Regions from separate parts of the Parageobacillus galactosidasius genome, predicted to be linked through region 1. Evidence: riboswitches for the same ligand, from Rfam matches in the RefSeq annotation. Region 1 holds a riboswitch; the other holds the start of a gene.

What was found. A riboswitch is a leader RNA that binds a small molecule or an ion and turns the genes downstream of it on or off. The one in region 1 is predicted to bind S-adenosylmethionine.
Region 2: another riboswitch for S-adenosylmethionine. It lies ahead of B9L23_RS17195 (O-acetylhomoserine aminocarboxypropyltransferase/cysteine synthase family protein); the one in region 1 lies ahead of B9L23_RS04165 (bifunctional homocysteine S-methyltransferase/methylenetetrahydrofolate reductase).

Annotation. Positions count from the first base shown of each region.
Region 1 covers NZ_NDYL01000001.1:780,273-788,183, forward strand. Annotated here, with positions in the region: gene metH (methionine synthase) at 1-1,348, opposite strand, end outside; gene B9L23_RS04165 (bifunctional homocysteine S-methyltransferase/methylenetetrahydrofolate reductase) at 1,341-3,191, opposite strand; SAM riboswitch class I at 3,268-3,370, opposite strand; gene B9L23_RS20280 (hypothetical protein) at 3,439-3,591, opposite strand; gene B9L23_RS04170 (ABC transporter ATP-binding protein) at 3,652-4,710, shown strand; gene B9L23_RS04175 (ABC transporter permease) at 4,707-5,516, shown strand; gene B9L23_RS04180 (ABC transporter permease) at 5,513-6,316, shown strand; gene B9L23_RS04185 (ABC transporter substrate-binding protein) at 6,317-7,390, shown strand; gene B9L23_RS04195 (hypothetical protein) at 7,825-7,911, shown strand, end outside.
Region 2 covers NZ_NDYL01000002.1:1,485,330-1,493,240, forward strand. Annotated here, with positions in the region: gene B9L23_RS17185 (methionine ABC transporter permease) at 1-362, opposite strand, end outside; gene B9L23_RS17190 (methionine ABC transporter ATP-binding protein) at 352-1,380, opposite strand; SAM riboswitch class I at 1,476-1,584, opposite strand; gene B9L23_RS17195 (O-acetylhomoserine aminocarboxypropyltransferase/cysteine synthase family protein) at 1,715-3,025, opposite strand; SAM riboswitch class I at 3,096-3,199, opposite strand; gene B9L23_RS17200 (SCP2 sterol-binding domain-containing protein) at 3,292-3,639, opposite strand; gene B9L23_RS17205 (thioredoxin family protein) at 3,856-4,173, opposite strand; gene B9L23_RS17210 (toprim domain-containing protein) at 4,182-4,532, opposite strand; partial or broken gene B9L23_RS20185 (hypothetical protein) at 4,559-4,759, opposite strand; gene gcvH (glycine cleavage system protein GcvH) at 4,918-5,301, opposite strand; gene B9L23_RS17220 (arsenate reductase family protein) at 5,375-5,737, opposite strand; gene B9L23_RS17225 (acyl-CoA dehydrogenase family protein) at 5,794-7,578, opposite strand; gene B9L23_RS17230 (acetyl-CoA C-acetyltransferase) at 7,633-7,911, opposite strand, start outside.

The sequences.
Region 1 (7,911 bases):
GGAGAGGAATGACTTTTTCAAACCGTTCTTCGCCGTCTTCCAAATTAATCGAGTTAATGATTGCTTTCCCTTGTGAATAAGTGAGAGCACGTTCAATAACGCGTTCATCGGTTGAATCAATGACAAGCGGCACTTTTACTTTTTTTACGACTTGTTGGATAAACTTTTCCATATCTTCTTGTTCATTGCGGTCCGGGTCGGCTAAGCAAATATCGATGACGTGCGCGCCGTTTTTTACTTGCGCGCGGGCAATTTCCGCCGCTTCTTCATATTTTCCTTCAGCGATGAGCCGTTTAAATTTGCGCGAACCGATTACGTTTGTGCGCTCGCCGACAAACAGCGGACGCATTGTTTCATCGTAAATAAGCGGATCGATGCCGGAAACGGCATGAACGTCAAAAGATTTCGGAATCGGCCGCGGTGGAATGTCTCGGACCGCTTCGGCGATGGCGCGAATATGTTCCGGAGTTGTTCCGCAGCAACCGCCGACGATGTTAATCCATCCTTTTTCAGCGAATCGTTGGATTTTTTTCGCTAACATCTCCGGTGTCTCGTGATAGCAGCCTTCTTCATCCGGAAGCCCGGCGTTCGGATAGCAGCTTACAGCAGTGTTCGCCAAGGAAGCAAGCGTGCGCAAATGGTCGGTCATAAACTCGGGGCCGGTCGCGCAGTTTAATCCGACCGCGAACGGCTTCATATGCTGTACGGAGATGAAAAACGATTCAATCGTTTGTCCTGCTAATGTTGTTCCCATTGGTTCAATCGTTCCGGAAATCATAATCGGCACTTTTTTTCCGACCGCTTCAAACGCCTTGGAAATGCCGATAAAGCCGGCTTTGACGTTTAAGGTGTCTTGGCATGTTTCCAATAAAAGCAAGTCGACGCCGCCAAGCAATAGTCCTCGCGCTTGTTCTTCGTAAGCAGCAACTAATTGTTCGAACGTAATGCCTCCTGTAACGGATAGCGTTTTTGTCGTCGGTCCCATTGAACCGGCGACAAAGCGTGGCCATTCGGGAGTAGAGTAGGCGTCGGCTGCTTTGCGCGCAAGCTTGGCGGATTCGATATTTAACTCTAGCGCTAAATGGCCAAGATGATATTCATCTAATACAACGTTTGTCGCACCGAACGTGTTTGTTTCGATAATATCCGCTCCCGCCTGCAAATATGCTTCATGAATGCGCTCGATCACATGCGGAGCGGTGAGCGTCAAATATTCGTTGCATCCTTCGTATGCTTCTCCGCCGAAATCATCAGCTGAGAGCTTCGCGCTTTGAATCATCGTTCCCATTGCGCCGTCAATAATTAATATTTTTTTTTCGAGCTGTTGCTCAAGTGTGATGTTACCCATGGAGTACCTTCCTTTCTTGTGCGGCTTGTTCCTTTTCATGAATGTAGCGAACGAGTTCGACGGTCATTTCATAGCGCAAAAACGGCGTAATTAAGTAGATGCCGTTAAATAAGTCAAAAGCGGCGTCAATGAGCGATTTGGCAATTGCGATTCCTTCGCGCGCAGATTGCACTGGGTCATTCGCGCATGCCGCCATGCGAGAGCGGATTTCATCAGAAAGAGTAATTCCCGGCACTTCATGATGAAGGAAATCGGCGTTGCGCGCGCTCACTAGCGGCATAATGCCGATGTAAATCGGCGTCTCAAGATGCTTCGTCGCTTCATACACCTCTTCGATTTGCCGCTCGGAATAAAGCGGCTGGGTGATAAAATAATGGGCGCCGCATTGAATTTTTTTCTCCAGACGCTCTACAGCCTTATCTAAATGACGGACGTTCGGGTTAAAGGCCGCGGCAATCGAGAAGTTTGTTTTTTGCCCGAGCGATTTTCCGGAATACGAAAGCCCTTCGTTAAATTGGCGAATCAGCCGGATTAAATCAAAGGACGATAAATCATAGACGGATGTCGCTCCAGGAAAATCGCCGATTTTCGATGGGTCTCCGGTGATGGCGAGCACATCGGTGATGCCGAGCGTATGCAGGCCCATCAAGTGCGACTGCAAGCCGATTAAATTGCGGTCGCGGCATGTAATATGAATAAGCGGGCGGATGCCGAGCTGCTCTTTGACGATGGAGCCGAGCGCCATGTTGCTGATTCGTGGAGTTGCCAGCGAGTTATCGGCCAATGTCAACGCATCAATGTTCGCTTCTTTCAGCGCTTTGGCGCCTTCTAAAAATTTCGCGATCCCTAATTTTTTCGGCGGATCAAGCTCGACGATCACCGAGCGCCGCTTACGTACGATATCCTGCAACGGCGGGGCGGCATTTGGTTCGTTTGTTTGGATAGAAATCGGAACATGACGTTGTTTAACGACTTTTTCTGTAATCGGTGTCCGATCGGTTAAGGCGTTTGCTATCGCTTCGATATGTTTCGGCGTCGTGCCGCAGCACCCGCCAATCAGGCGCACGCCTTGTTCACGGAAGGCAAGAGCCGTTTCTTTAAAATAATCGGTGTTTGTTTCATAGATAAGCCGTCCGTCGCGATAATCCGGCAAGCTTGCGTTCGGATACGCGGAAAGAAACGCTTTTTTCGGCAGCGGCACTTCCTCGAGCGAACGAATCATATGATATGGACCGAGACGGCAATTTAGACCGATGACATCAGCTCCCAACTGCTCCAAGCGCGCCAACGCTTCAGAAAGGGGAGTGCCGTCTTGCAAGACGCCAACTTCGTGGAGGGAGACGTGCGCGATAATCGGCTTATCCGTTTCTTTGCGCGCGATTGCAAGCACCGTCTGCAATTCTTCCAAATCGTAATATGTCTCGAGCAATAAGCCATCGACGTCTTCGTTTAAAAGCACAAATAATTGCTCGCGAAACGTCCGCTTTACTTCGTCGATGGAAACGGCGCTTTTGTTGATGCTCCGTAATCCGCCGATCGTTCCAAGCACATAGGCTTTATTTCCCGCCGCCTTTTTGGCGAGCCTTACTGCCGCGCGGTTAATGGATGGCACTTCATCTTCCAATCCGTAGCGGGCAAGTTTGACATAGTTGGCGCCATATGTATTCGTTTGGATTACTTCTGCGCCCGCGGCGATATATGCTTCATGAATGTGAATGATGTCTTCCGGTTTTGATAAATTTAGTTCTTCAAAACATCGGTCGACGCCGTGCGAGTATAATAGCGTTCCCATCGCTCCATCGGCGATAAGGATGCGTTCTTTTAAGTCTTGCAAAAGCCCCACGATCATTCCCCCGTTCTATGAAGATAGTAAAAGAAAAAAGCCTTCTATAAGAAGAAGACTTTTTATGTATCGTCTCTTCTTATCTTCCAGGCGTTTCGCCTGTCTGGATTTAGCACCTTGACTTCCGCCAGGTTGCTGAGAGTTCATCGGGCCAGTCCCTCCCCCTCTCTTGATAAGAATGTCCGTATGCGGTTGTTTATTTCGTCTTGACTATTACTATATAATTTAATGTATTTTTTGAAATTATTCAATACGGTGAAGCAAGGAAATTTGAAAAAACGATCAATGAGACAGCGGCTTTCCGCATTGCGGGCAAAATTGGAAGCTGTTCTGCGGAATAGTCAGCCGCTTTTTGTTTTTTAGTCGCCGACATGGCGGAAAGCATATTTTTCCGTTGCACTTTCTACTCTCCTATGTTCTAATTAGGAATAGTGAACATCAAGAAGATGGGGGGCTGAAAGTGAACGGAGAAATCATCCGCTTCGAGCGAGTGACGAAGGAATACGACGGCGCAGCCGTACTGGATGATGTCAGTTTTGCGATGGAGCGCGGGAAGTTTTATACGCTGCTTGGACCGTCGGGTTGTGGGAAGACAACGATTTTGCGGCTGATTGCCGGGTTTATCGAGCCGACGGAAGGAACGATTTATTTCCACGGAAAGCCGATTCAAAACGTCCCGCCGAACAAACGGCAAGTCAACACTGTTTTTCAAGACTATGCATTGTTCCCTCATCTCGATGTGTTTGAAAACGTTGCGTTTGGTTTGCGCGTGAAAAAGATGAAAGAAACCGACATTCGCGAGAAAGTGAGGGAAGCGCTTCGGTTTGTCAACTTAGACGGCTATAAGCGCCGCCGCATTCAAGAAATGTCCGGCGGCCAGCGTCAGCGCGTCGCCATTGCCCGGGCGATTGTCAATGAACCTGAGGTGCTGCTCTTGGATGAACCGCTGTCAGCCTTGGATTTGAAACTGCGCACGGAAATGCAGTATGAACTTCGTGAATTGCAGCGCCGCTTAGGGATTACGTTCATTTTTGTCACGCATGATCAAGAAGAAGCATTGGCGATGTCCGATTACATTTTTGTTCTGAATAAAGGAAAAATTCAGCAGTTTGGGACGCCGAAAGACATTTACGACGAGCCTGTCAATCGATTCGTCGCCGATTTCATTGGCGAATCGAACATTTTGTCAGGGCGCATGATCGACGATTTCCTCGTCGAATTTGCCGGCAAACAGTTTGCGTGTGTTGACCGCGGCTTCGCGCCAAACGAACCGGTCGATGTCGTCATCCGCCCGGAAGATTTGGAGCTCGCGGCGCCGGAAGACGGGCAGATCGTCATCCGCGTCGATTCGCTCTTATTCCGCGGTGTCCATTATGAAATTTGCGGCTATGACGAAAACGGCAACGAATGGCTTGTCCATTCGACGAAAAAGGCCGAAGTCGGGGAAACGGTCGGCCTTCGTTTTGAACCGGAAGCGATTCACGTCATGCGACTCGAAAAGGAGGATGAGGACGCATGACGGAACGGGCGTGGCGGAACTGGTATTTAATCCCTTATGGCATTTGGCTTGTGCTGTTTGTCGTGGCCCCGATTGTCTTTTTGGTGTATGAATCGTTTTTGGATCTTGACGGCCATTGGACGTTGTCCAACTACAAATCCGTGTGGACGCCCATTTATTTGAAAATGATGGCGTATTCGTTTTGGTATGCGTTTTTAATCACGCTTGTGTCGCTGCTCATCGGCTATCCGACCGCCTATTGGCTGACGAAGACGCGGCACAAGCAGCTATGGCTGTTGTTGCTTATTTTGCCGATGTGGGTGAATTTGCTGCTGAAGGTGTATGCGTTTTTAGGGCTGTTCGGCACGTACGGGCTGGCCAACGCTTTGTTGAAAGCGCTGGGCGTCGGGCCGCGGCAGCTGTTGTTCACCGATTTCAGTTTTGTCTTTGTGTCGGTGTACATTTTTATTCCGTTTATGGTGCTGCCGATTTTCAACGCGCTGGAGGAGCTGCCGCCATCGCTGGTCGATGCCGCCCGCGATTTGGGCGCTTCGGCTTGGACGACGTTCCGCCGCGTCGTCTTCCCGCTCACGCTTGGCGGGGTGAAGGCCGGCTGCCAGGCGGTATTCATCCCGGCGTTGTCGCTGTTTATGATTACGCGCCTCATTGCGGGCAACCGCGTCATTACGCTCGGCACGGCCATTGAGCAGCATTTTCTTGTCACCCAAAACTGGGGAATGGGGGCGACGATCGCTGTTGTGTTAATGATCGCGATGGCGGTCATCGTCGTCCTGACAGGAACCGGAAGGAAAGAGGGAAGCCGATGAAACGGACGCATTGGTGGGGACGTGTGTACCTGTTAGCCGTGTTTGCCGTGATGTATACGCCGATTGTATATTTGATGTATTATTCGTTCAACAGCGGCGGGACGATGCACGATTTTCAATCGTTCACGTTTAAATGGTACCGCGACGTGCTGTCCGACGACCGCTTGCTCATCATCGTTTTGAATACAATCGTCATTGCGCTGCTGTCGGCGGCGGTCGCGACCATACTCGGGGTCATCGGAGCGCTCGCCATTTACTATGTCAAGCGGCAGCGGACGAAAAACGCCCTTCTTGCTCTCAACAACGTGTTGATCGTCAGTCCGGATGTCATCATCGGCGCTTCGTTTTTGTTGCTGTTTACGGTGGCCGGCATCAAGCTCGGCTTTACGTCCGTGCTGTTGTCTCACATTGCTTTTAGCGTGCCGATTGTCGTGTTAATGGTGCTGCCGAAACTCGAGGAAATGAGCCCGATGCTGATTGATGCGGCTAGAGATTTAGGAGCAGGGCCTTGGCAAGTGCTGTCAAGCGTCGTGCTGCCGTTTTTGGCTCCGAGCATATGGGCGGGCTTTTTCATGGCGCTTACGTATTCGCTCGATGACTTTGCCGTGACGTTTTTTGTCACGGGAAATGGGTTCTCGACGCTGTCGGTGGAAATTTATTCGCGGGCGCGCCAGGGCATTTCCTTATCGATCAATGCGCTGTCGACGCTGCTATTTTTATTTACGATGCTGCTTGTCATCGGCTATTACGTGCTCAGCCAAAAAGGCGGCCGAATGTACGGGATAGGGGGGCGAAAGTAGGTGAAACGGCTTGTCCAAGGGTTTGCGGCCGTGTTCATCGCGGCGTTCGTCCTCATGTTCATCACCCACCGGTTGAGCGAAGCGGAAGGGTACGGCGGAGGCAAAACGGTGACCGTTTACAACTGGGGCGATTACATCGACCCAGCGCTCATTCGGGAGTTTGAAAAAGAGACAGGGTGGAAAGTGATTTACCAAACATTCGATTCCAACGAAGCGATGATGGCGAAAATCGCCCAAGGCGGGGCGACGTTTGATGTCGCCGTTCCGTCCGATTACGCCATCAGCAAAATGATCGAGGAAAACTTGCTGTTGCCGCTCGATCACGACAAGCTGCCGAATTTACAATATATCGAACCGCGGTTCCTCAACTTGCCGTTTGACCCGCACAACCGGTATTCAGTGCCGTATTTTTGGGGAACGGTCGGCATCGTCTACAACCGCGAGATGCTTGGCGGCAAGACCATCACAAGCTGGAACGACTTATGGGAGCCAAGCTTGCGCAATCAAATTTTGCTTGTCGACGGGGCGCGCGAAGTGATGGGGATGGCGTTAAACAGCCTCGGCTATTCGCTTAACGATACGAACAAAGCCCACTTGCAAGAAGCAAAGCGGAAACTCGATCGACTCATGCCGAATGTGAAGGCGATTGTCGGCGATGAAATCAAGCTGCTTCTGGCTAATGAAGAGGCGGCCATTGGCGTCGTTTGGTCGGGCGACGCGGCGGAAATCATCGCCGAAAATGACAAGCTCGACTATGTCGTGCCGAAAGAAGGCTCCAACTTATGGTTTGACAACATGGTCATTCCGAAAACAGCGAAAAACATCGAAGGAGCGCACGCGTTTATCAATTTTATGCTCGACCCGAAACACGCGGCGCAAAACGCCGAGTATGTCGGCTATTCGACGCCGAATAAAAAGGCGCTTGCCTATTTGCCAAAAGACATCGCGGGCGATCGGCGCTTTTACCCCGATTTGGATTCAGCTGGGCATCTCGAAGTGTACGAAAACTTAGGGAAACACATGCTCGCCTACTACAACGAACTGTTTTTGCAGTTTAAGATGCAGCAAAAGTAACCATATAGATGCAACGAAATCGTTTCACATATCCTTGACGGAAAAAGTGGCTTATCCATTTTTGACTGTCGAAGGCAAGCCACAGGCTTGCCTCCGTCACGCTTTAGCGTGACGGAAGACCGAACAACGACTCGCTTCACAGACCCATTCATGGGTCTGGAAGCGGCGTTGTTCGGTCACTCGACAGTCGGATGCAATGACCGGTAAAAACGAAAAGTGTTAAAGCTTTACATTGCATCTATACAATCAGAGCAGGCGCCGCCCTCTGCAATAGGGAGATGGGCGCCTGCTTGGCGTTTGCGTAAAGGGTTGCGCCGCTTCCCTAGCGCGCGGGAACGAAGAAGCCCATGGGCGGCTTCACATACAAGAAGGGATCGGACGCAGGGAAGAAGAATAGAAAGACATGATATGATGAAAAAGAGGAGGTGGGAACGTTGCCCAATCATTTGCCTATGGAAGAAAATGTGATGGATATGCTCATCGGCGGCTTTTCGGTTGTGATGTTGATCGCGGTTGCGACA
Region 2 (7,911 bases), on a different contig from region 1:
TCAATTTCGCGAAGCGCAATTTCCACCATTCTCGCGTAAAATGGCGCCGCTCCAATAATGAGTGCTGGCAATGCCGCATTTGCGCCAAGAATCGTTCCGACAACGAATTTCGTAAACGGGATTAACAAAATAATTAATATGATAAATGGGATGGAACGAAAAATGTTAACGATAGCGGCGATGATCATATTCGCCAGGCGGTTTTCCCATAAGTTTCCCTTTGACGTTAAAAATAAAAGCAGTCCAAGAATCGTTCCTAATATAAATGTTGCAACGACAGAAATTCCTGTCATATAAAGCGTTTCAACGGTCGCTGCCCAAATCATATCCCACTCTACATTTGGTAAGAGGTTAGCGAGCATCCGTAATCACCTCCACCGCCACTTGCTGCTTTCGAATATAATCGATCGCACGGGCAACTTCCTCTTTCTCTCCATCCATATGAACAAACAGCACACCGTAAGCGCCTTGGTGGGTTTGCGAAATTTTTCCTTGAAGAATATTCGCATCAACTTGAAATTGGCGAACAACGTTAGCAATCAGCGGCTGTTCCGTAACCTCTCCAACAAACGTCAATTGAAAAACCGTTCCTTTTGGATATTTATCGAGTAAATGCGCAATCGTTTCTTTCGTTTCCTCCGGTTCGATGACCTGCTGTACAAACCGTTTCGTAATCTCCTGCTTTGGCTGCCGGAACACTTGCAGCACTTCTCCTTGTTCAACAATTTTTCCGTTTTCCATCACTGCAACGCGGTTGCAAATTTTACGAATCACGTGCATTTCATGGGTAATTAATACAATTGTCAATCCTAAACGCTTATTAATATCCACCAAAAGTTCCAAAATGGAATCGGTTGTCTGCGGGTCTAGCGCGGATGTCGCCTCATCGCACAATAACACTTTTGGATTGTTCGCCAAAGCGCGCGCGATGCCGACGCGCTGCTTTTGCCCGCCGCTAAGCTGTGACGGATAGGCGTTTTCTCTTCCTTGCAAACCTACAAGCTGAATCAACTCGTCTACTCGTTTTTTCCGCTGTTCTTTCGGTACACCGGCAATTTCTAATGGAAACGCAATGTTTTCGCGAACCGTTCTTGACCATAATAAATTAAAATGCTGAAAAATCATTCCGATTTCCTGACGGGCCTTTCGCAATTCCTTTCCTTTAATATTAGCAATATCCCGTCCAGCGACAATGACTTTCCCTTTGGTCGGTTTTTCCAATCCGTTAAGGAGACGGATTAACGAACTTTTTCCCGCCCCGCTATATCCGATGATTCCGAAAATTTCGCCTTCTTTAATTTGCAAAGAGACATTATCCACTGCTGTTACAGATCCATTGGCCGCTTCATATATTTTTGTCACGTTTTCTAATGTAATCATGCACATTTCCACCTTCCCTCATGTAAAAGACAACTCGCCGCAAAAAGAAAGCCTTTCTGCTCAAGAGAACAGAAAGGCAATGATTACCGTTCTGTCTCTTATCTCTCAAAGCAGACGCTTTGTGTGAATTGGCACCATTTCAGCGAGTACGCTGACGGTTGCCGGGCTTCATTGGGCACATCCCTCCACCTCTCTTGATAAGAGCACAAAAAACACTTTATTCAATTAAAATCTCTCAATAATTACGAATGTGATTTTATCACTATATGTCGAATAGTGTCAATGGAAATGTTATAGTCATTATGGAAAATGGCATGATTATCATTTCTTGTGATTATGAGACGGAAACATCAGATGTAATTCCGGTAGCAGCCGCAATTGCCTGTTCTAAATCTTCGATTAAGTCATCGATATTTTCGATGCCGACAGATAGACGAACTAAATCTTCTGTCACTCCAGATGATTTTAGTTCTTCTTCGTTTAGCTGTTGATGTGTGGTGCTTGCAGGATGGATAATTAAACTTTTCGCATCGCCAACGTTGGCAACATGCGACCATAATTTTACACTGTTGATCAATTTCGCTCCTGCCTCTCTGCCGCCTTTTACGCCAAATACAACGATGGAACCCGCTCCTTTTGGCAAATATTTTTTCGCTAGTTCTTTTGCTGGATGACTGTCGTGTTCTGGATAAAGCACCCACTCTATTGCTGGATGACGATCTAAATACTCGACGATTTTTCTTGTATTCGCAATATGTTCTTTCATACGTACATGCAATGTTTCAAGACCAAGCTGAATTTGAAAGGCATTAAATGGGCTAATCGCTGGACCTAAATCGCGAAGCAGCTGCACGCGAGCTTTGACAATGTATGCAGCAGGTCCAAACGCCTCAGCATACACAAGGTTGTGATAGCTTGGATCAGGAGTAATAAATCCTGGAAACTTTGGCGAATTCCAGTCAAAATTACCACCATCAACAATGATGCCGCCTAAGGTCGTCCCATTCCCAACAAGCCATTTTGTGGCGGAATGGATCACGATATTCGCCCCATGTTCAATTGGTCTGCACAAATAAGGAGTGGCGAATGTGTTGTCGATAATGAGCGGAATTCCCGCTTCACGAGCGATTTGCGCCACCGCCTCAATATCTAATATGTGCAAACTAGGGTTGCCAATCGTTTCGGCGAAAATTGCTTTCGTTTTTGGTGTAATCGCTGCTCGGAAATTTTCCGGATTAGACGGATCGACAAAGTGGGTTTTAATTCCGTATTTCGGCAATGTATTGACGAACAAATTATATGTACCGCCATATAACGTAGATGCCGATACAATTTCATCCCCAGCTCCGGCGATATTCAAAATGGCCAGTGTAATGGCGGCCATTCCGCTAGCGAGAGCAAGACTGCCCACTCCACCTTCCAGCTGTGCCACCCTTTCTTCCAATACGGTAACCGTCGGATTGTGGATGCGTGTATAAATATATCCTTCTTCTTTTAGACCAAAAAGGTTCGCGGCATGATCCGTATTGGCAAATAAATAGGCGTTCGATTGATAAATAGGAACCGCACGCGCTCCAGTGGCAGGATCAGGCTTTAATCCGCCATGAATGGCTACTGTTTCGAAACGGTATTGTTTTTCACTCATTGAAACTCTCTCCCCCTTTACCTTTTATAATAAAACCCCTCTTCTTCTAAGAAGAGAGGGGGATGCACTCTTCTTATCCCTCAGAGCAATTCGCTCTGCTGGAATTAGCACCGTGTTGAAACAACCGGTTGCCGGGCTTCATTGGGCCAGTCCCTCCACCTCTCTTGATAAGAATGATATATACCATTTTTTCTGAATAATACTATTATTCCTCCTAATTGTCAATTCATTTTTTTATAAAAATTAAAAATAAAGAAATATGGTATTTAGCAAACATAGCGATACGGTTTTGACAAATGTAACAGAGACTCCAGAAGCAACATATGACGGAAACTTCCAGAAATGTGCACTTCTCGAAGCCGAATTTGTTGTTGTAATTTTAACCTTCCATTTATCAATGATTCCAGCGCCTCTTTCGATCCTCGAATGGTCACTAGCCGACGTTCATCTATCTTTTCCTTTTGACCGATTTTATATTTAGAAATCGCAACAACCGCTGTTTCTGTTTCACATTCAAACTGAACGTATAACTCTTCTTCTGGTAAAATCGGTGATAAATGATTTAATTTTTGAATTCGTTCTGTAAGCTGTCCTACTAATTCACACATATCCATTTTATACCCGCCTCCCCCATTATCCTGTCACTTCATTCATTTCCATAAAAAAAAGGAGAATCCTTTATAAAAATCTCGACAAATCGTCTGGAAAATAGGCAATATTCTCATCATTTCCCAAGAAATATGTCAAACGAAGTCAAATCACCGTTTATTTTAGTTCTTGCGCTGTCACCTTTAAGGGGAGGAGAGAATGAACCACATCTGTTCATTTTTCTAATTCTGAGGCAACATTTCCTTTATTGTTTCGTATAAATACGGTACAGAATGAAACGCGTATAATTTTTTTACAATATTGCCGCGATCAAATAAAAGAAGGCATGGAACGCTTTCAATTTTCCATGCAACCGCACGATCTGGCATATAATTAATATCGGTCTTGTAAAATGGAATATGCGGAAATAGTTCCTCGACAACCTGGAGCATCCGCTCCGCAAGCTGGCAAGTGCCGCACATCGGTGTATATACATAAAGACAAGCCATATCTTTTTTATTAATAATGTCATCTATTTCTGGTAACTCTACTTTTTTCATTGCTGCTTTCACCTTTTTAATAAATAATCGTAATGGACATCAAAGTTCGCGCGTAATAATACTTGGGCAATATGCCAATTCGGCGCTGCAGCCACTTCACGGTACATTCGGTCAATATATATATGTTCCGCTTCAGGAAATTCACGGCGAAACTGTTTTCGTAATTTTTCCCCCGCTTCATCGGCATCCACTAATATATACACTTCTTTATAATAGAGCTCCTCAATCAGCTCTTCCAGTCTGGCATCACTAATCGTCCCGTTTGTACAAATAATTTCAACTGGTTCATTAATAATGTTTTCAATTTTTTGTTTGTCGGAACGCCCTTCCACAATAATCACTTTTTCGATTTCTATCATTATTATCACCTGATTAGTTGAAAATGTCATTCATTTATTATATGGAAAAACAATACGATGGTTTCCACATGGATAAGGAAAGGAAACGAGACTATAGTCGTTTTTGCAAAATAAAGAAGAAAAGCAACGGCATAGCACCGTTGCTTTCGACCCCAACCAGCCTCACCGTCGCAATCGACATACTGTTGATCTGGTCCAACGGTGACGGTTATTTGCTTATCAATTCGCCTATTTTGTTGCTAACTTGCGACAGAGAAACATGACCTTCATATAAATCATGTTCTATATCCTTTGTTTCCGCTGCCATACGGGCACCCTTTGTAAACCTCTTTATGTATAGGGTGCCCATCGTTCGCGTGATCAACCGTGGTGATTGGGTGTATTATTATCCTTCTTTTACCATTTCTTCATATTGCTCTGCTGTTAATAAATTGTCGATCTCGCTCATATCATAAGGCTCGACAACAATCATCCATGCTTTTTCATACGGTGATTCATTCACATATTCTGGATTATCATTTAATTCTTCATTCACTTCTACTACTTTACCGCTAATTGGCGCATAAAGTTCGGAAACAGTTTTCACTGATTCGACGCTGCCGAATGGCTCGTTTGCTGTAATTTCCGCACCTACTTCTGGCAGTTCAACGAAAACGATGTCACCGAGCTCCGATTGTGCAAAATCAGTAATACCGATGCGTACTTTATCTCCCTCAACACGCACCCACTCATGTTCTTCAGAATAGCGTAATTCCTTTGGTGTATTCATAATCGCACCCCTTCATAATAGATTATATTCTTTTTAATAATAACCGATTTTGCCAAAAAACTCACTGAACTCGTTACATTTGTTTAAAGAATTTTTCGTATTGCTCTTCGTTAAATCCAACGATGACATGATTTCCATCTGTTAAAATCGGGCGCTTGATCAACATGCCATCGGAAGCAAGAAGCTCAAGAAGCTCCTCTTCCGAAGCAGTATTCACTTTATCTTTTAGCCCTAACTCGCGATATTTCATACCACTTGTGTTAAAAAACTTTTTCAGTGGAAGCCCGCTCTTGCGATAAAGTTCTGTCAATTCCTCTTTTTTCGGCGGGTTTTCGACAATATGTACTTCCTGTACCGTGATACCATGCTCATCGAGCCATTTTTTCGCTTTTCGGCATGTACCGCACTTTGGATACCAATAAAAGGTTAACGACATATTGCACCATCCTTTGCAAATAAAAGTACCAGGATAAAACCTGGTACTTTCCATTATTACACAATATAACGTTCTGCTTCAATGAGCGCCGCTGCCGCTTCACGTTTTTTCGCGATGATATTGATTGGAGTATAGCGCGTCAATTTGCGCAAAGCGGCCAACATCATGCGCAACATATCGCCTTGCTCTACTGCGATAATGGTTTCTTTCGCGTGCGCCTCGATTTCGTTGAACGCTTCTTGGCAGAAAATTTGCGTATAAAGAAGTTTTTGTTTGTTTTTCTCTACTCCGGTGTTTTTAATTGCTTTTTCTGTACGAAGCAGAGCAGATTCCATCGCGTAAATATTCGCAACAATGTCGGCAATGTTTACTAAAATTTCCTGTTCATTTTCCAATTTCGGGCCGAATTTTTGTGCTGCTAATCCCGCCGTCATTAATGCGATTTTTTTCGCGTTGCGTACTAAATATTTTTCTTGTTCAAGTACGCCGTCACCAACTTCTTCCGGCATAAGCATCATTAATTCTTCTTGAAGCTGTTGCGCTTTTTGAAGAAGTGGCAGTTCGCCTTTCATTGCTTTTTTCAAATACATTCCAGGAACTAATAGACGGTTAATTTCATTCGTTCCTTCAAAAATACGGTTAATCCGAGAGTCACGGTAAGCCCGCTCAATTTCGTATTCTTGCATAAATCCATAACCGCCGTGAATTTGTACACCTTCGTCAACAATATAATCTAATGTTTCTGTTGCGAAGAATTTGTTTAGCGAACATTCGATGGCATATTCAGCAATCGATTTCGCAATTTCTTTTCCGTCTTTTGCTTTTTCCTCATCAAGAAGGCTCATCCGTTCGTCAAATAAACCGACCGTACGATAGACGGAACTTTCTGTTGCGTACAACCGGGATGCCATTGTCGCAAATTTTTCTTGTGTTAATGTAAACTTAGAAATCGGTTGTTTAAATTGTTGACGTTGGTTCGCATATTGAAGCGTAATTTCCAGCGCCCGTTTTGCACCGCCAACCGCACCGACTCCTAGCTTATAACGGCCGATGTTTAAGATGTTGAACGCTATAACATGGCCTTTTCCAACTTCCCCAAGCAAGTTTTCTTTCGGAACAGGCACGTCTTGTAAAATTAATGTACGTGTCGAAGAACTTTTAATTCCCATTTTCTTTTCTTCCGGTCCAGTAGAAACACCAGGGAAGTCACGCTCGACAATGAATGCGGAGAAATGTTCGCCGTCTACTTTTGCGTATACGACAAATACATCCGCAAATCCAGCGTTCGTAATCCATTGTTTTTCACCGTTTAAAATATAATGTGTACCTTCCGCATTTAATCTTGCTGTTGTTTTTGCACCTAATGCGTCTGAACCAGAACCAGGCTCTGTTAACGCATATGCAGCAATTTTTTTACCAGTCGCTAATGCCGGCAAGTATTTTCTTTTTTGTTCTTCTGTTCCGAACAAGGCAATTGGAAGTGATCCAATTCCGACGTGCGCACCATGAGAAATCGAGAAACCGCCGGCAAGCGCCATTTTCTCTCCGATCAGTGCAGAACTGATTTTATCAAGCCCTAAGCCGCCGTATTCTTCCGGAATATCCGCGCTAAGCAGCCCGAGTTCCCCTGCTTTTTTTAGCAATTGCACAGAACGGTCAAATTCGTGATTTTCTAAATATTCTAATTGTGGAAGCACTTCGTTTACAACGAAATCTTCCGTTGTTTTTGCAATCATTTTATGTTCGTCTGTAAAATCCTCCGGTGTAAACACACGTTCACAAGGAATGTCTTCAATAAGAAAGCTTCCGCCTTTAATCGCATTTTCTAATGCTTTCGCCATTCGTAACTCCTCCCCTTGATTTTGTATATAATCGGGCGGAAATGATACCGCCCATTAAATTAATTCAAATACTCCTGCTGCGCCCATACCGCCTCCAATACACATCGTGACAATTCCGAACTGTACATTGCGGCGGCGCATTTCATAAAGCAACGATAACGTCAGTTTTGCGCCTGTACAACCAAGCGGATGGCCAAGCGCAATCGCTCCTCCGTTTACATTCACTTTTTCCTCATCTAGCCCAAGCTCGCGAATCACTTGGATCGATTGAGACGCAAACGCTTCATTTAGTTCGATTAATCCGATATCGGAAAGCTCTAACCCCGCAAGTTT